DNA from 2 places in the Streptomyces vastus genome. Region 1 is predicted to be linked to the other one. Evidence: riboswitches for the same ligand, from Rfam matches in the RefSeq annotation. Region 1 holds a riboswitch; the other holds the start of a gene.
The links. A riboswitch is a leader RNA that binds a small molecule or an ion and turns the genes downstream of it on or off. The one in region 1 is predicted to bind S-adenosylmethionine.
Positions count from the first base shown of each region.

Region 2: another riboswitch for S-adenosylmethionine. It lies ahead of ABD357_RS22495 (aminotransferase class V-fold PLP-dependent enzyme); the one in region 1 lies ahead of thrC (threonine synthase).

Region 1 covers NZ_BAAASJ010000054.1:7,499-16,934, forward strand. Annotated here, with positions in the region: gene nagA (N-acetylglucosamine-6-phosphate deacetylase) at 1-743, opposite strand, end outside; gene ABD357_RS24095 (ROK family protein) at 743-1,693, opposite strand; gene ABD357_RS24100 (ABC transporter substrate-binding protein) at 1,800-3,083, shown strand; gene ABD357_RS24105 (DUF3263 domain-containing protein) at 3,249-3,479, shown strand; gene otsB (trehalose-phosphatase) at 3,507-4,373, shown strand; gene ABD357_RS24115 (alpha,alpha-trehalose-phosphate synthase (UDP-forming)) at 4,455-5,849, opposite strand; gene ABD357_RS24120 (glucosyl-3-phosphoglycerate synthase) at 6,058-7,032, opposite strand; SAM riboswitch class I at 7,224-7,382, shown strand; gene thrC (threonine synthase) at 7,401-8,735, shown strand; gene ABD357_RS24130 (MoaD/ThiS family protein) at 8,871-9,146, shown strand.
Region 2 covers NZ_BAAASJ010000043.1:258,739-268,174, forward strand. Annotated here, with positions in the region: gene ABD357_RS22480 (rhomboid family intramembrane serine protease) at 1-6, shown strand, start outside; gene ABD357_RS22485 (Lrp/AsnC family transcriptional regulator) at 3-284, shown strand; partial or broken gene ABD357_RS22490 (glycerate kinase) at 382-1,279, shown strand; gene ABD357_RS22495 (aminotransferase class V-fold PLP-dependent enzyme) at 1,210-2,601, opposite strand; SAM riboswitch class IV at 2,641-2,757, opposite strand; gene trpD (anthranilate phosphoribosyltransferase) at 3,206-4,270, opposite strand; gene qcrB (cytochrome bc1 complex cytochrome b subunit) at 4,392-6,017, opposite strand; gene qcrA (cytochrome bc1 complex Rieske iron-sulfur subunit) at 6,014-7,072, opposite strand; gene qcrC (cytochrome bc1 complex diheme cytochrome c subunit) at 7,069-7,878, opposite strand; gene ctaE (aa3-type cytochrome oxidase subunit III) at 7,957-8,577, opposite strand; gene ABD357_RS22525 (response regulator) at 8,787-9,185, shown strand; gene ABD357_RS22530 (L,D-transpeptidase) at 9,327-9,436, opposite strand, start outside.

The DNA.
Region 1 (9,436 bases):
GGATGCAGATGCGTACCGTCATTGATCAGCTCGACCGTGATCCGCTCGTCCTCCAGGAGCGCGGCGATCGGGCCCGGAGTGCGGTGACCGAGGACGGGCATCGCGTTGTAGAGGTGCGTCGCCACGGTGGCGCCCGCCTCGATGGCCGACACCGTCTGCTCGTACGTCGCGTCCGTGTGCCCGATCGCCGCGATCACCCCGTGCTCCGCGAGGAGGCGTACGGAGTCGACGCCGCCCGGCAGTTCCGTGGCGAGCGTCACCATCTTGGCCTGGCCGCGCGCCGCGTCGATCAGCTTGCGCACCTCCGCCGGGTCCGGGTCGCGCAGCAGTTCCTCGGAGTGCGCGCCCTTGCGGCACGGCGAGATGAACGGTCCCTCGAAGTGGACGCCCGCGATGTCGCCCTGCTCGGCCAGCTCGGAGAGCAGCCCGGCGCGTTGGGCCAGCGCGTCCATGTCGACGGTGACGGTCGTCGCGACGGTGGTCGTGGTGCCGTGCAGCCGGTGCGTGTGGACGCCCTTGAGGATGTCGTCGACCGTCCCGGAGGTGAAGGACGCGCCTCCGCCGCCGTGGTTGTGGATGTCGACGAATCCCGGCACCAGCCAGTGGCCGGTCAGGTCCAGTACGTCGGCGTCGGAGGGAGCGCTCCCGGCGATGCGCGTGCCGTCCACGATCACGCGTCCGCCGTCCACGATCCCGGTGGGCAGCACCACCTGGGCACCGGCGAGCACTTTGCTAGTGGCCATCAGGTGGTTACCTCCGAGGGGGCAGTAGGTGTGGTGGACAGAAGGTCCCAGGCCAGCAGCCCGGCGCCCAGGCAGCCGGCCGTGTCCCCGAGCGCCGCCGGGACGATCGTGGGCAGCTTCTGGAAGGTCACCCGGCGCTCGACCGCCGCCCGTAGCGGTGTGAACAAGGTTTCCCCCGCCTCGGCCAGGCCGCCACCGATGATCAGTGTGCGCGGGTCCAGCAGGGTGAGCGCGGTGACGAGGCCGTCCGCGAGAGCGTCCACCGCCTCCTGCCAGACCGCGAGCGCCCGGGGGTCCCCGGACTCCACGGCCTTCGCGCAGTCGGCCGCGTCCGCCTGAGCGTCACCGGACGTCTCGGCCCAGGCCGCGCTCACCGCCGACGCGGACGCGAACCGCTCCAGGCAGCCGTGCTGCCCGCACGGACACGGGGTGCCCCCGGGCCGTACGACGATGTGGCCGATCTCGCCCGCGAAGCCGTGCGCGCCCGCTTCCACCCGGCCGTCGATACCGATCGCGCCCGCGATCCCGGTGCCGAGCGGCACGAACAGGAACCGGTCGGCTCCCCGCCCCGCCCCGAGCCGTCCCTCGGCGAGGCCGCCGGTGCGCACATCGTGCCCGAGGGCGACCGGGACGCCGTACAGGCGCTCGCCGAGCAGATCCCGAAGGGGTACGTCACGCCAGCCGAGGTTGGCCGCGTACACGGCGAGGCCCCGCTCGGCGTCCACGAGGCCGGGGACGGCGATGCCGGCGGCGGACGCGGGCTCGCCGAAGCGGTGCTCGCCGTGCGCGCGCAGATCGGCCGCGAAGCCGAGGATCGACTCCACGACGGCGTCGGGGCCGCGCTCCCGGCCCGTGGCGCGGCGGGCCTGGTGGAGCAGTGCGCCGTCCGCCCCCACGAGGGCGGCCTTCATCCCGGTGCCGCCCACATCGAGGGCGATGACGTGTCTCACGGATACAGTCTCGCCCCTGACCCCACGAGAGGTCTAGTCCACTCGGGTACTGTAGACCTTGGCATTCCGGTTATCCGGTCTTCAACTACCGTGACGAGTACGACAGATGGGGAAAACAGCGGTGCGGCGACGAGTGACAGGTTTCATCTCGATGGTGTCCGCAATGGGCGTGACGGCGGCACTCGGCGGCTGCTCCGGCGGCACCGCGGCCACCCCGAACACGACGCTCAAGCTGGTGGCCGCCGACTACGGCGACTCCGAGGCGAACAGCTCCCAGAAGTACTGGGACAAGCTGGTCAAGGAGTACGAGAAGAAGAACCCCGGTATCGAGGTCGACGTCAGCGTCTACTCCTGGAACGAGGTCGACGCCAAGGTCAAACAGATGGTCGCCGACGGTGAGGCGCCCGACATGGCGCAGATCGGCGCGTACGCCGACTACGCCGCGAAGGGGCAGCTGTACGAGGTCGACGAACTGCTCTCCATACCCGTCCAGGCCGACTTCGTCTCGAGACTCGCCGAGGCGGGCGAGGTGGGCCGGGTGCAGTACGGCATGCCGTTCGCCTCCTCCACGCGGCTGCTGTTCTACAACAAGGAGCTCTTCGACGAGGCCGGCCTCACCCCGCCGGAGAGCTGGAGCGAACTGGCCGACGCCGCCCGGGTCCTGAAGTCCCGCGGCGTCGAGACGCCGTACGCGCTGCCTCTCGGACCCGAGGAGGCCCAGGCCGAGACCATGATGTGGCTGCTGAGCGGCGGCGACGGCTACACCGGCACCGTGGGCTCGTACGGCCTCGACTCCGACCAGAACATCGCGACCTTCAACTGGCTCAAGAACGACCTGGTGGGCAAGGGCCTCACCGGGCCGACCCCGCCCGGCAAGCTCAACCGCGCCGACGCTTTCGAGGCGTTCACGCGCGGCGAGGTCGGCATGCTGAACGGTCACCCCTCGCTGATGCAGGCCGCCGAGAAGAAGGGCGTGGAGTACGGCATGGTGCCGTTGCCCGGCATCAACGGCAGGGCCAAGGCCACGATGGGTGTCGCCGACTGGATGATGGCGTTCAAGGAGAACGGCAACGGCGAGGAGATCGGTGAGTTCCTCGACTTCGTCTACAGCGAGAAGAACGTGCTCGAGTTCTCCCACGAGTACAACCTGCTGCCCGTGACCACCTCCGCCTCCGAAGCGATGGCCGTGGACAAGAACGACAAGGATCTCGACCCGTTCCTGTCCGAGCTTGAGAACGCCGAGCTGTATCCCGTCGCCAAGACGTCCTGGGCGCAGGTCAGCGCCGACATCAAGCAGCAGATCGGCAAGGCGGTGGGGCCCAATGCGCGGCCCGCCGCGGTTCTGGGGTCGCTGCAGCGGTCGGCTTCGGCGGCCGACAGCGCGGAGTAGCGGTGCCTAATAGCTCGGGGTTGGATGTCGTTTGGCGGCTGCGGGTGCGTTGTGGCTGGTCGCGCCCACGCGGCGGAGCCGCAATTCGATACAGCCCCGCGCCCCTAGGAGGCCTCCGGCCTCCATCGGGGCCTGCGGGCCCTCGGGGCGCGGTAGCGTCGACGCATGGCAGAGGAGCTGACCCCACTGGAGCTTGACGTACTTGCGCTGGAGCGGCGTGGCTGGGATTCGCCCGGGGCCAATGAGCGGGCCATACGGGAAGAGTTGGGGATGGGGCCGGTTCGGTACTACCAGTTGCTGAACGCCCTGCTTGATGCGCCGCGTGCTCTGGCCCACGATCCGGTGACCGTGAACCGGCTGCGTCGAATACGGGACGCTCGCCGGGCCGAGCGCTGACAGATCGCTGACGGATAGGGTCGCCGTATGGGCAGCCAAGCGGACCCCTCAAAGACCCCGACGCCATTGCCGACTCCTGCGACGCAGGCCGGACGTGACGGCCTCGATGCCATCCTCGCGCGACCCGAACGGGCCGTACTCGCCTTCGACTTCGACGGCACCCTCGCCCCGATCGTCCCCGACCCCGAGCAGGCCCGCGCCCACCCCGACGCGGTCCCGGCGCTCGCCGCCCTCGCCCCGAAGGTCGCCTCCGTCGCCGTCGTCACCGGCCGCCCGGCCGATGTCGCGGTCCGCCACGGCGGCTTCGCGGACGTACCCGGCCTTGAACATCTGGTCGTCCTCGGTCACTACGGTGCCGAACGCTGGGACGCGGTCACCGGCACCGTCACGGCGCCCCCGCCCCACCCCGGCGTCGCCGCCGTCCGCGCCGAACTGCCCGGCGTCCTCGACCGCTCCGGCGCCTGGCAGGGCACCTGGATCGAGGAGAAGGGCCGCGCCGTCGCGGTCCACACCCGCCGAGCCTCGGACCCACAGGCCGCCTTCGAGGCCCTGCGCGAACCCCTCACGGACCTCGCCGCCCGCCACGGCCTGGTCGTCGAGCCGGGCCGCCTGGTCCTGGAGCTGCGCCCGCCGGGCATGGACAAGGGCGTGGCGCTCCGCGAGTACGTACGAGAGGTCGGCGCAGGGATGGTGGCGTACGCAGGCGATGACCTGGGAGATCTCCCGGCGTTCGCCGCGGTTGAGGAACTCCGCTCGAACGGTGTTCCCGGACTGCTGGTGTGCAGCGGCAGCAACGAGGTCAAGGAGCTCGCAGATCGCGCGGACTTGGTGGTGGACGGCCCGGCAGGCGTCGTACGCCTCCTCGAATCACTGGCAACACAGATGCGCCCCTGAAAAAGGCCGCAGGCCCTCTTGTCAGGGGCGCGGGGAACTGCGCGATCAGCCACAACGAACCCGCACTGTTCAACCGGCCTATTACGCCGCGGCGCGCAGCGCTTCCAGCTGGTCCAAGAACCACTGGGCCGGAGGAAGCGCAGTAGCCGCGGCGGCGAGCCGCTTCGTACGCTCCGCCCGCTCGTCCAGTGGCATCGACAATGCCTCATGCAGGGCGCGGGCGGTGCCCGAAACGTCGTACGGGTTCACGACAATCGCGTCCTCGCCCAGCTCCTCGTACGCCCCCGCCTCCCGCGAGAGCACCAGCGCGCACCCCGCGTCGGAGACGACCGGCACCTCCTTGGCGACGAGGTTCATCCCGTCGCGGATGGGGTTGACGAGGGCCACGTCGGCCAGCCGGTACGCGGCGAGCGAGCGGGCGAAGTCGTCCTTCAGGTGGAGCACGACCGGGGTCCAGCCAGGCGTCCCGTACTGGGAGTTGATCTCGTCCGCGAGCCGTTGCACCTCGGTCATGTAGTCGCGGTACACGGCCAGGTCCTGCCGCGAGGGATACGCGAGGGCCACGTGCACGACGCGCTCGCGCCACGACGGCTGGTCCTCCAGCAACTGCCGGAACGCCAGTAGCCCCCGCACGATGTTCTTGGACAGCTCCGTCCGGTCCACCCGCACGATCGCCTTGCGGCCCTCGCCGATCTGCTCGCGCAGCGAAACCATGCGCTCGTCCACGTCGGCCTCATGCGACCGCTTCCGGAGGAAGTCCGCGTCCGCACCGAGCCCGTGCACCCCGATCCGCGTACCCGACGGAATGCCGGGCCCCAGCACGGCATGACAGCAGTCGGTGAACGCGTCCGCCCACCGCTGGGTCAGGAACGCGGCCCGGTCGGCGCCCAGGATCCCGCCGAGCAACTGCGCGGCGATGTCGTCGGGCAGCAGCCGGAAGTACTCCGGCGGAGCCCACGGCGTGTGCGAGAAGTGGCCGATCCGCAGGTCGGGGCGCAGCTCGCGCAGCATGCGGGGGGCCAGCGTCAGGTGGTAGTCCTGCACGAGCACGGAGGCGCCCTGTGCCGCCTCCTCGGCCAGGGCCTCGGCGAAGGCCCGGTTGTACGTCTCGAAGGACGCCCACTGTCTGCGGAACTCCGCGCCGAAGGCCGGCTCCAGCGGCGTCTGGTACAGCATGTGGCTCATGAACCACAGCACGGAGTTCGCGATGCCGTTGTACGCGTCCTCGTGTACGTCGGCCGGGATGTCCAGCATCCGTACGCCCTCTTCGCCGACGCCGCGGCGTACGGCCTCTCGGTCGCCGTCGCCCAGGGCCGAGCACACCCACAGCGCACCGGCCTCCGGGCCGATCGCCGAGAGCCCGGAGACCAGGCCGCCGCCGCCGCGCTTGGCTGTGAGCGTCCCGGTCTCATCCTGTGCGTATGAGACCGGGCCGCGGTTCGATGCGACGAGGATCTGGGCTTGCGTTGATGCCATAGGGCTCAACTTAGCCCAGGGGGGCTTCGCTCAAACGTACGCCTCAGCCGTATACAAGCTCGACGCGTGAGAGCTCGGGACGCTGCGTCGTATGGCGGCTGCGGGTGCATTGTGGCTGGTCGTGCCCCGCGGCGGAGCCGCAAATGTCACAGCCCCGCGCCCCTGAAAAAGAGGGCCTGCGGCCCCTTTTTTCAGTGGGACGCGGTCGCTACGCCGCCTTTCGTTCCGCGTACTCCTCGATCTCCGCCATCGGCGGTCGTTCCTCCGTGTCCACGGAGTGCGTACGCGGTGCGAAGCCGGTCTCGACACGTTCGAACTGCGTGATCCGCGGCCGGACCATATGGCCGCGGGCCAGGCGGAGCTGGGCCGTGCGGTAGATCGCGGCGGCCATGCGGCCCAGGGCCTGGCCGTCCTGGTGGCGGTGTTTGCGGACGCCCACGTCTACCTGGGCGAGGGCGTCCAGGCCCACCAGGTGCAGGGCGTCGACCAGCATGCCCAGCTCGACGCCGTATCCGACGGGGAAGGGCAGCTGTTCCAGGAGGGAGCGGCGGGCCGCGTACTCTCCGCCGAGCGGCTGTACGAAGCCGGCCAGCTGTGGCCAGTGCATGTTCAGGATCGGGCGGGCCATCAGTTCCGTGACGCGGCCGCCCTGGCCCGCGGCGGTCCTGCCGGAGGTGGGGTCGCCCGGCAGGTTCAGCGGGCGGTCGTACATCGCCTTGACGAGGTCCACGTCCGGATCGGTGAGCAGCGGACCGACGATCCCCGAGACGAAGTCCGCGGAGAACTCCTTCAGGTCCGCGTCGACGAAGGCGACGATGTCCCCGCTCGTGACCAGCAGCGAGCGCCACAGGACCTCGCCCTTGCCGGGGACGGCCGGGATGCGCGGGAGTATCTCGTCCCGGTGTACGACCCGGGCCCCGGCTTCGGCGGCGACCTCCGAGGTACGGTCCGTCGAGCCCGAGTCGATCACGACGATCTCGTCGACGAGCGGCACCTTCTTGGTCATCAGCTCGCGGCGGATCACGGCGACGATCTCGCCGACGGTCTCCTCCTCGTTGAGCGCGGGCAGTACGACGCTCACTGTGGAGTTGGCCGCGCGCTTCGCGGCGATGAGCTTCTTCAGCGGGCGGTCGCCAACGGACCAGGAGCGCGTGTTCAGCCAGCGCTCGACGTCTTCCAGCACGTGCGGCTCTCCCTTGACATTGGACCGGGTTCGCGAGTGCCCGCTGGGGCAGCAGCTCTTGTGACTGTCATCTCGCGGTTCGGACTGGTCTCACCACGATCCAGGCCTTCGGTTACAGTCTTGAACAACGCTGATGACCATCGCATGTCGCGGGTCGCCCAGCCGACAACCGGATACTCACAACCGAATAGCGCTCATCCAGAGGGGCAGAGGGATACGGCCCGTTGAAGCCCCGGCAACCCTCCAGCCGGTTCTCGTACCGATCGAAGATGATCGATTCCGCGAGGCTCCCGGCTAGTGAAGGTGCCAAATCCGTCTCACGGCGAGATGCGTCGTGAGGAAGATGAGGAGAAAGGGCCTCGCCTCACATGGCTGCGCAGACAGTTGCAAGCACCACGAACACTGAAACCTCCGCCGACCCGGCGGCCCCCACGAACTCCGTGGACACCCCCTCCGTAGACCTCGGCCCCGCCGCTGCGCTCTCCTGCCGCGAATGCGGCCACCGCGTCCCGCTCGGCCCCGTCTTCGCCTGCGAGGAGTGTTTCGGCCCGCTGGAGATCGCGTACGACTTCTCGGCGTACGACACCGAGGAACTCCGTAAGCGCATCGAGGCGGGCCCCGCGAACATCTGGCGGTACGCGCCTCTCCTGCCCGTCCCCGCGGACGTGGCCACCAAGCCGAACATCAACCCCGGCTGGACCGAGCTCGTCAAGGCCGACAACCTCGCGCGCGAGCTGGGCGTCGACCCCGGCAAGCTCTTCGTGAAGGACGACTCCGGCAACCCGACGCACTCCTTCAAGGACCGCGTCGTCGCCCAGGCCCTGGAGGCCGCCCGCGTCTTCGGCTTCACGACCCTCTCCTGCTCCTCGACGGGCAACCTCGCCGGTGCCGTCGGCGCCGCCGCCGCCCGCGCCGGCTTCCGTTCCTGCGTGTTCATCCCGCACGACCTGGAGCAGGGCAAGGTCGTCATGGCCGCGGTGTACGGCGGCGAGCTCGTCGGCATCGAGGGCAACTACGACGACGTGAACCGCTTCTGCTCCGAGCTGATCGGCGACCCGGCCGGCGAGGGCTGGGGCTTCGTCAACGTCAACCTGCGCCCGTACTACGCCGAGGGTTCCAAGACCCTCGCGTACGAGATCTGCGAACAGCTCGGCTGGCAGCTTCCCGACCAGCTGGTGGTGCCCATCGCCTCCGGCTCGCAGCTCACGAAGATCGACAAGGGTCTGCAGGAGCTCATCAAGCTCGGACTCGTCGAGGACAAGCCGTACAAGATCTTCGGCGCCCAGGCCGAGGGGTGCTCGCCGGTGTCCGTCGCCTACAAGGCGGGCCATGACGTCGTACGGCCGCAGAAGCCGGACACGATCGCGAAGTCGCTGGCGATCGGTAACCCCGCCGATGGTCCGTACGTGCTGGACATCGCGCGGCGTACGGGTGGCGCGGTCGAGGACGTCAACGATGAGCAGATCGTGGACGCGATCAAGTTGCTGGCGCGGACCGAGGGGATCTTTGCGGAGACCGCCGGTGGTGTGACGGTGGGGGTTGCGCGCAAGCTGATCGAGAACGGTGTGCTGGACCCGAGCCTCACGACTGTCGTCCTGAACACGGGTGACGGTCTCAAGACCCTCGACGCTGTGGCCGGGACCGGGCTCACCGCCACGATCCGACCCAGCCTGGGCTCTTTCCGAGAGGCCGGCCTCGCGTAGCGCTTCGCGGCAAGGGCTGTATTCAAGCTGCAGGCCGGTGGGGTCTGGTCGTGCCGTGCCCCGCGGCGGAGCCGCAAATGTCACCGCCCCGCGCCCCTTCGGGGCGCTCCATACCTGACCGGAGGTCATAACCCCATGAGCGTCAACGTTCGCATCCCCACCATCCTTCGCACCTACACCGGCGGTCAGGCCGAGGTCGCCGCCGAAGGGGCGACCCTCGCCGAGGTCATCGCCGACCTGGAGAAGAACCACACCGGGATCGCGGCGCGTGTCCTGGACGATCAGGGCAAGCTGCGTCGGTTCGTCAACGTGTACGTGAACGACGACGATGTGCGGTTCGAGCAGGGGCTGGAGACGGCGACGCCCGACGGGGCCGGCGTCTCGATCATTCCGGCCGTCGCCGGAGGCTGATCATCCGGTACAGCGCCCGAGGCTGATCGTTACCGTCGGTAATGCAAGTCACTCAGGGTTCATCGAATTGCCCCCTCCGTGAGTTAAGCGGAGGGGGCAATTCTGTATGGTTGAGCGCGGTACAGTTGGGGAACTTGGTGCTCCCCCGGGCCGAATGCATGTGCATTCCTGTCGGATGCCCGATAAGAAGTAGCCAAAGTGTGCGCGTCTTTTGCGTCAATTGCTCCTTTTATGGAGCCCGACTTGCCCCCCTCTAGGGTGAATTCTCCGTACATTCCGGATCGGCCATG
Region 2 (9,436 bases), on a different contig from region 1:
CCGTGATCACCGCGATCGTGCTCATCAAGACCAGCGTGGACCGGATTCCTGAGATCGCCGAGTCGATCGCGGCGCTGGACTCCGTCAGTGAGGTCTTCTCCGTGACCGGTACGTACGATCTGATCGCCATGGTCCGGGTGAAGGCCCATGACGATCTGGCGGACATCATCCCCGGGCAGATCAGCAAGATTCCGGGGGTGGAGGGCACGGACACGCATGTGGCGTTCCGTACGTACTCCCAGCATGACCTGGAGGCCGCGTTCGCCATCGGCCTGGACAGCTGAGGATCGTACGGCCGCTCTCGTCCAGCCACTGGATGAAGAGTTCCTCATCTTGGACTCATCCTCCGTGACGGATTCCGCCCGCAGGATCTGAGCCATGCGCGACCCGGGCGCCACGACCACGTACGGCGTCGGCGAACTGATCTCCGCCGCCCTCGACACGGGCGTACGACGGATCCTCGTGGGCTGCGGCGATTCCGGTACGTCGGACGGGGCGCCGGCGCGCTCCAGGCACTCGGCGCCCGGCTGCTCGACGCGGACGGCTTCGAACTTCCGCATGGCGGGCGGGAGTTGAACCGCCTCCACCGGATCGACCCTTCCGGACTCGACCCCCGCCTCTCCCGGGTGGAGCTGCTCGTCGCCTGCAACCCGTACAACGTGCTGTGCGGCGAGCGCAGCGTGGCGCGGGTCTTCGGCCCGCAGAAGGGCGCGACCCCCGCGCAGGTCGAGGAGCTGTCGGCGGCCCTGCAGAACTGGGCGTACGTCCTCAAGCGGGACCTCGCGGTCACCTCCGACCTGTGCGGCGGTCCCGGAACCGGCGCCTCCGGAGGCCTGGGCGCGGGCCTGGCCGCCCTCGGCGCCCGCCTCCTCCCCCGCTTCGAGGTCCTCCTCGACCACCTCGACCTGGACGCCCGCCTGGCCCGCGCCGACCTGGTCCTCACCGCCGAGGGCGCCCTGGACCGCCAGACACCGCGCGGCAAGGTACCCGCGGAGGTGGCCCGCCGCGCCAAACTGCACGGCCGCCCGGTCCTCGCCCTCGCGGGCACGCTCGGCGAAGGCGCGCACACCGTGCCGGCGTGGACGCCTTCACCGGCATCCTGCCCGCCCCGATGGCCCTCGCCGAGGCACTGGTCCGCAGCAGCGAACTCCTCACGGACGCGACCGAGCGGGCTCTGCGGATGATCCTGCTGGGAGCCCGGCTACCGGTTCACGCGGAGGTTCCGGCAGACGTGCCGGCGGAGGTGTCCGGGACGCAACGCCCGTCCTCCGTACGGTAGTTCCATCGCGCGCCGTCCCTCACCAGGTCCTTGACCGCGACCACGAACCGCTCCACATGCTCGTCCGGTGTCCCCGCCCCGAAGCTCACCCGGATCGCGTTGAGGGACTTCTCGCCGGGCGCGGCATCGGGGGCGCCGCACTCGCCCTGGCTCTGCGGATCGCTGCCGAGGAGGGTACGCAGGAGGGGGTGGGCGCAGAAGAGCCCGTCGCGCACGCCGATGCCGTACTCGGCGGAGAGCGCGGCGGCGAAGTGTGAGCTGTTCCACCCGTCGACGACGAAGGAGATGACGCCGACGCGGGCCGCGTCGTCCCCGAAGAGGGACAGGACACGGACCTCCGGAACTTCGGCGAGTCCGGCCCGGACGGTGTCGATCAGGTACTGCTCCCGGGCCACAAGCGCGTCGAACCCCGCCTCGGTGAGGGCCTTGCAGGCGGAGGCGACGGCGTAGGCGCCGATGACGTTGGGCGACCCGGCCTCGTGCCGTGCGGCGCTGTCGTGCCACTCGACGTCCACGCCCCCGTCGCCGCGCCGCGACACCTTCCGGCTCGCACCGCCACCCGCGAGGTACGGCTCGGCGGCGCGCAGCCAGTCGGAACGCCCGGCGAGCACACCCGCTCCGAAGGGCGCGTACAGCTTGTGCCCCGAAAAGGCGACCCAGTCGACGTCCAACTCCCTTACGGACACGGGGTGATGGGGCGCGAGCTGGGCGGCGTCGAGGACGATCCGCGCACCGTGCGCGTGCGCGGCGGCGGCGAGTTCGCGTACGGGCCACAGCTCGCCGGTGACGTTCGAGGCACCGGTGACGCAGACGAGGGCGGGTCCCTGGGGGTCGCGTTCGGCGAGGGCGCGCTCGAGGGTGGCGACGGCCTGCGCGGGCGTGCGCGGCGCGTCGAGATACGTGACGCGGGCCTCCCGCCAGGGCAGCAGTGAGGCGTGGTGCTCGGTCTCGAAGACGTGGACGTGGCAGTCGGCGGGGAGGGCAGCGGCGAGCAGGTTCAGCGAGTCGGTGGTGGACCGGGTGAAGACGACCTGGTCCTCGTCCCGGCAGTCGAGGAACTCGGCGACGGCCTTCCGGGCGTTCTCGAACAGGTCGGTGGACAGCTGGGACAGGTACCCGGCCCCACGGTGCACGCTCCCGTAGTACGGCGCGTACGCGGCCACGTCGTCCCAGACCCGCTGGAGTGCCGGGGCGCTGGCGGCGTAGTCGAGTGCGGCGTATGTGACCTCGCCACCGGTGACGAGCGGGACGGTGACGTCCCGTCCCAGAACGGGCAGCGGCTCGGCGACGGATTGCTCGGCGACAGCGGTGGAGACAGACATGACACTCCCTCAAGACCAGGACCCCTGGTCTGTGCGAGGGGTCCGCGCTTGTCGCAGGCCTTGCTGCCTACGACCTGGTCTTCACCCGGGGCACCCCGCCACGGACGGAGGGTTGCCGGACAGCCGGCCGGGGCCTTTTGGCTGTCACTCATGACCTGTCGTCGAACATACGCAACCTGTTCGACGGGATGCAACTCGGGTCCGGATCCCGGACCGGGGGTTTCTTTCCCCGGCCCCGCCCCTTCCCGAAACTGGGGGCTGCGCCCCAGGTCCCCCGCCAGGGGGTGGGAGTGACACCGCGTGTCGCGGCTGCGGGTGCGTTGTGGCTGCTCGCGCCCCGCGGCGGAGCCGCTGATGTCACAGCCCCGCGCCCCTGAAAGCCAAAGCCTGCGGCTCACCGCGCCCGGAGAAAGCACGCGCCCCAGGCAAACCCGCATCCCCAACTGCCCGCAGCTTCCCACCGGCGGGAGGGGACGTGGGCCGGTGCGTCGTATGCCCGGCCTGCGACGGGCTGACGCACCGGCCCACGGCCCCGCACCCACCCACACACCCGCACCCGCACCCGCACCCGCACCCGCACCCGCACCCGACAAACAACCCAGCGTCAGCCGTTACTGACCGCCACCCAGCGGTCCAGGGTCCGCTTCGCCGCCCCGGAGTCAATGGCCTCCCCCGCCTTGGCCATCCCCTCACGAAGCTGGTCCGCGAGCGGACCGGAACCCGGTGTCAGCGCCACCAACGCCGCCGCCGAGTTCAGCAGCACAGCGTCCCGCACAGGCCCGGTCTCCCCGTTCAGCAAGCGCAGCGCCACGTCCGCGTTGTACGAGGCGTCAGCGCCTCGCAACGCCTCCACCGGGACCAACTCGATGCCCACATCCCGCGGATCGAACGTCTCCTCGTGGACCTTTGCGTCCTGTACCACCCAGACGCGCGACGTGGACGTGGTGGTCAGCTCGTCGAGACCGTCGTCGCCGCGGAAGACCAGGGACGAGTTGCCGCGCTCGGCGAACACTCCGGCCATGATGGGCGCCATCCGCGCGTCGGCGACTCCGACGGCCTGCGCCTTCACCCGGGCGGGATTCGTCAACGGCCCGAGGAAGTTGAAGATCGTCCGGATACCCAGCTGCCCCCGCGCGGCGCCCACGTGCCGCATCGCCGGGTGGAACTTCGCCGCGAAGCAAAAAGTGATCCCGGCTTCCTCGGCCACCTCCGCGACCCGCTTCGGCGTCAGCTCCAGGTTGACGCCCAGCTTCTCCAGTACGTCCGAGGCCCCGGAGGCAGACGACGCCGCCCGGTTGCCGTGCTTGACGACCTTCGCGCCGGTACCGGCGATGACGATCGCGGACATGGTGGAGATGTTGACCGTCCTGGCCCCGTCGCCACCCGTACCGACGATGTCGACGGTCTCCCCCGGTACCTGGATGACGTTCGCGTGCTCGTACATCGCCCGAACGCACCCGGTGATCTCGCCGACGGTCTCCCCCTTGGCCCGCAGCGCCACCGCGAACCCGGCGATCTGGGCGTCGGTCGCCTCGCCGCGCATGATCAGGTCCATGGCCCAGGCGGTGTCGTCCGCGCTCAGATCGCGCCCGTCCAGCAGTCCGTTCAGCAGCGCGGGCCAGGAACGGCCCGCCGCGGTGTCGCCTCCAGCGGGGGTCACAGCGTTCATCAGCCGCTCCTGGTCGTCGTACGTCCCGAAAGGTTGGCACCCACCCTATCCAGCCCCGGGGACGGCAAAGAGCCCCGTCCAGGCAATGGACGGGGCTCTTACCGTGGCGAACGATCAGAGATCAGTGGTGGCCGTGGCCGCTCGTGATCTCTCGGTACTCCTCGGCGGTCGGCTTGGGAATCTGGCTGTCCTCGCCGTAGTACGCCTTGCTCAGCTTGGACCTCAGCTTCTGCGGAGCCTTCACCTTGCGCTCGACGCCGTTCTCGTCGACCGTCGGGCCGATCTCGGCCGGCTTGTACTGCTCGTGCGCCGTGAGCACATGCATCTGCTCCTGGCTGAGCGGCTCGTGGACCTCGATGAACTCACCGTGCGGCAGGCGCTTGATGATGCCCGACTCGCGGCCGTGCAGCACCTTGTCCTTGTCGCGGCGCTGGAGGCCGAGACAGATCCGCTTGGTGGCGATGAACGCGACGACCGGCCCGGCGAAGAACCCGATCCGGACGAACCAGGTGACCGCGTTGATCGACAGATGGAAGTGCGTGGCGACGATGTCGTTGCCACCGCCGATCAGCATGATCATGTACGCGGTGATCCACGCGACACCGAAGGCCGTCCGGGTCGGGGCGTTGCGCGGCCGGTCCAGGATGTGGTGCTCGCGTTTGTCCCCGGTGATCCAGGACTCGATGAAGGGATAGAGCGCGATCACTCCGAGGAAGAGACCGAAGAGCACCAGTGGGATGAACACGCCCAGGACGAGCGTATGGCCGGCGAAATTGATCTCCCAGCCGGGCATGGCGCGGATCAGTCCCTCGGCGAAGCCCATGTACCAGTCGGGCTGGGCGCCCGTGGACACTTGGTCCGCGCGATACGGACCCAGATTCCAGATCGGGTTGATGGACGCGACCGCGGCGAGGGCGGAGATGAACCCGAAGACCAGGAAGAAGAAGCCTCCGGCCTTGGCCATGTAGACCGGCAGCAGCGGCATCCCGACGACGTTCTTGTCGCTCCGGCCGGCACCCGCGAACTGCGTGTGCTTGTGGTAGAAGACCAGGATCAGGTGGCCGACCACGAGCCCGAGCATGATGCCGGGCAACAGCAGGATGTGGATCGAGTAGAACCGCGCGACGAAGTCGCCGCCCGGGAACTCCCCGCCGAACAGGAACATCGAGATGTACGTGCCCACGATCGGCGTGGCCAGGATCGCGCCCTGGGTGAAGCGGACACCGGTGCCGGAGAGCAGGTCGTCCGGGAGCGAGTAGCCGGTGAAACCGGTGAACATGCCCAGCACGAACAGCAGGAAGCCGAACAGCCAGTTGATCTCACGCGGCTTGCGGAAGGCGCCGGTGAAGAAGACGCGCATCATGTGCACGAACATGCCGGCCAGGAAGATGATCGCCGCCCAGTGGTGGATCTGCCGGATCAGCAGACCGCCGCGGACGTCGAAGCTGATGTCCAGCGTGGAGGCGTACGCCTCCGACATCAGCTGGCCCTGCATCGGCACATAACTGCCGTGGTACTCGATCTCGTTCATCGACGGGTGGAAGAACAGCGTCAGATACACACCCGTGAGGATGATGATGATGAAGCTGTAGAGGCAGATCTCACCCAGCATGAAGGACCAGTGGTCCGGGAAGATCTTGCGCATGTTGGCCTTGGCCAGGCCGTAGATGCCGAGGCGGCCATCAGCCCAGTCGGCGACCCGCTCGCCCGCGGGTGCCTTGCGGCGATCGTCAGTTGAAGTGCTCATCCGCGCTCCCAGAAAGCAGGACCGACGGGCTCTTCGAAGTCGCCAAGCGCCTGAAGGTAGCCCTCGTCGTTCACGCCGATGCGCAGCTGCGGCAGGGCGTGACCAGCGGGGCCGAAGATCACTCGGGCACCGTCGGAGAGGTCGAAGGTGGACTGGTGACAGGGGCAGAGGACGTGGTGCGTCTGCTGCTCGTACAGGGAGATCGGGCAGCCGACGTGGGTGCAGATCTTCGAGTACGCCACGGTGCCCTCGTGGGACCACTCGAGCTCGCGCTTGTCCTTGATGTCGTCCGGCTGCAGCCGGACGATCATCAGGGCCGCCTTGGCGATCTCGTTCTGGAAATCGTGGTCGTGCTCCTCCAGGCCCTCGGGCTTGGCGAAGGTCAGTGAACCGACCGCGATGTCGGAGGGACGCAGCGGCTCGTTCGTGTTCATGTTGACGAGCAGCTTGCCCTTGGCCCACAGCGTGTGCCGCAGCTTGTCCTCCGGCAGCGGACCGAGGTCGCGCAGCAGGACGACGGCGGACAGCGGGAACAGGGTCAGCGCGCCGAGCATCGTGTTGCGGATCAGCTTGCGGCGGCCGAGCGCGGACTCCTTGGCACCCTGCCGGAAGTCCTCCATGACCTTGGCCTTGACCTCGGGCGTGGCCTCGATCGCGTGCCGCTCGTCGACGAGTTCCACGTCGGACATCAGGGTGCGGGCCCAGTGGACCGCGCCCGCACCGATGCAGAACAGCGCGCTGCCGAGGGTCATGCCCAGCGCGAAGTTCAGCGCGCTGATGTGGCCGAGCGGCCAGACGTAGATCGACTTGTCGACCGGAATCGCCACGAACGCGGCGATGAAGGCGACCGTGGACAGCATCGACACCGTGAACAGCAGGGCGACCGTACGTTCGGACCGCTTGGCGGCCCGCTCGTCGATGTCCTGGATGCGGTGCTCGTGGGGCGGCAGTCCCGGGTCCGCGAACGGGTGCTTCTCGTCGGCGACGGCTACCCCGCCGTTGTCGGCGGCCTGCTCAGCGGGCAGGTTCTCTTCTGGAGTTTCTTGGCTACTCATGACTTCTTGGCCTTTGCGGTCCGGGCGGCGACCCACACGGCGACGGCGATCAGTCCACCGAGACCGAAGATCCAGCCGAACAGGCCCTCGCTGACCGGCCCGAGGCCGCCCAGTTCCAGTCCGCCGGGGCTCTCCGACTTGTCGCTGTTGACCTCGTCCAGGTACGCGATGATGTCCTTCTTGTTCTTCTCCGTCAGCGTGGTGTCGGGGAAGGACGGCATGTTCTGCGGGCCGGTCTGCATGGCCTCGTAGATGTGCTTCGGATCGACGTCTTCCAGCGTCGGGGCGTACTTGCCGTTCGTCAACGCGCCGCCCTTGCCGGTGAAGTTGTGGCACTGCGCGCAGTTGGTACGGAAGAGCTCACCGCCCTTGGCGATGTCCGCGCCCTCCGGGCTGTACTGGTTCTCGGTCGGCACGGAGGGACCGGCACCCAGCGAGGCGATGTACGCCGCGAGCTGGTCGATCTCGGCCTGCGAGTAGATGTTCTTCTTCTGCGGCACCTGAGCGCCGGGCTGCTGCGCCGGCATACGGCCGGTCGCGACCTGGAAGTCCACGGCAGCGGCGCCCACACCCACCAGGCTCGGCCCGTCGGTGGTGCCCTTACCGCCGGTGCCGTGGCAACTGGCGCAGCCGACGGCGTAGAGCTTCTGGCCCTCCTCGATGGTGAGGGTCTGGGCGGTCTCATCGGCCACGGCCTTGTCCGGGGGCGCGACCAGGGTGTAGATCCCCCCGGTGGCCGCCAGCGCGATGAGTAGGACGACGACCGCCGCCAGCGGATGGCGTCGTCGTGCGGAGAGCTTTTTCACGGATTACCCCGGTGTCAGGATCTTCTGCGTCGATGCTTCTGGGATGTGCGCCTGTGGGGCGCTCGGGAGCGGGCCCGGCTACTTGATCATGTAGATCGTGGCGAAGAGGCCGATCCAGACGACATCGACGAAGTGCCAGTAGTAGGACACGACGATGGCGGCGGTTGCCTGCTCGTGCGTGAACCTGTGGGCCGCGTACGTACGCCCCAGGACCAGCAGGAAGGCGACGAGACCACCCGTCACGTGCAGGCCGTGGAAGCCGGTCGTCAGGTAGAACACCGAGCCGTACGGGTCGGACGAGAGCGAGAGGCCCTCGTGCTTGACCAGCTCCGTGTACTCGAAGACCTGACCGCCGATGAAGATCGCACCCATGATGAAGGTGACGATGAACCACATCCGGAGCTTCTTCACATCCCCGCGCTCGGCGGCGAAAACGCCGAGCTGGCAGGTGAGGGAGGAGAGCACCAGGATCGTGGTGTTGACCGCCGAGAACGGGAAGTTGAGGGTGTCCGCCATCTCCTTCCAGTGATCCGGACCGGTCACCGATCGCAGGGTGAAGTACATCGCGAAGAGGGCCGCGAAGAACATCAGCTCGGAACTCAGCCAGATGATGGTTCCGACGCTGGTGAGGTTCGGCCGATTGACCGACGGGTGCGCGTGCCCGGTTTCTACTGTCGTTGCTGTCGCCACGACCGACATTATGTCGGTCGCTTATCCCGCCCTCACCCCGGGGGGTGCCGTTCGGAGTGTCTGTCCGCTGTGCGCTGCTCGGATGACTCGGGGAAGGGGCTACGGACCGGTGTGTAGCAGGTGTCCGAGGGAGTAGCATCCGCGCATCGGTCCATGACCGTATGAACCATGTCCGTACGACGTTCTTACGACGCGAGTCCCGAAGTCACGGAGGAACAATGCAGGCGACCGCCACGGTGCTGGTCTACAGCGACGACTCCAATACGCGGGAGCAGGTGCGGCTCGCCACGGGGCGCCGGCCGGCGAGTGATGTTCCTCAGGTCGAGTTCATCGAGTGTGCGACTCCTGCGGCGGTTCTGAAGGAGCTGGACCGGGGTGGGATCGACGTCTGTGTGCTGGACGGTGAGGCCGTGCCCATGGGCGGCATGGGGATGTGCCGCCAGATCAAGGATGAGGTGTTCAACTGCCCGCCTGTGCTGTTGCTGATCGGGCGGCCTCAGGATGCGTGGCTGGCCACGTGGTCTCGGGCGGATGCGACGGCAATCCTGCCGGTGGAGCCGGTCGACTTCGCGTCGGCGTTGGCTTCCTTGTTGCGGCAGAAGGCCTTGAGCGCCTGAGAGCTCGGTCTCGCTGGCTGTACGGCGGCTGCGGGTAGTTCGTGGCTTGTCGCGCCCACGCGGCGGAGCCGCAAATTGATACAGCCCCGCGCCCCTGACGGGCGCCGCCCCTGAACGTCCGCTCCAGCCGTGCACGTCCGCTCAAGCTGATATCGGGCTCAGGCGTGCTCTGTCCTGTGGGCTTGGGCCCTCTACCAGGGCGCTGCCCTTTTGCCAGTTCTGCCAGTCGAGGTTCCACTCGCCGAAGCCGT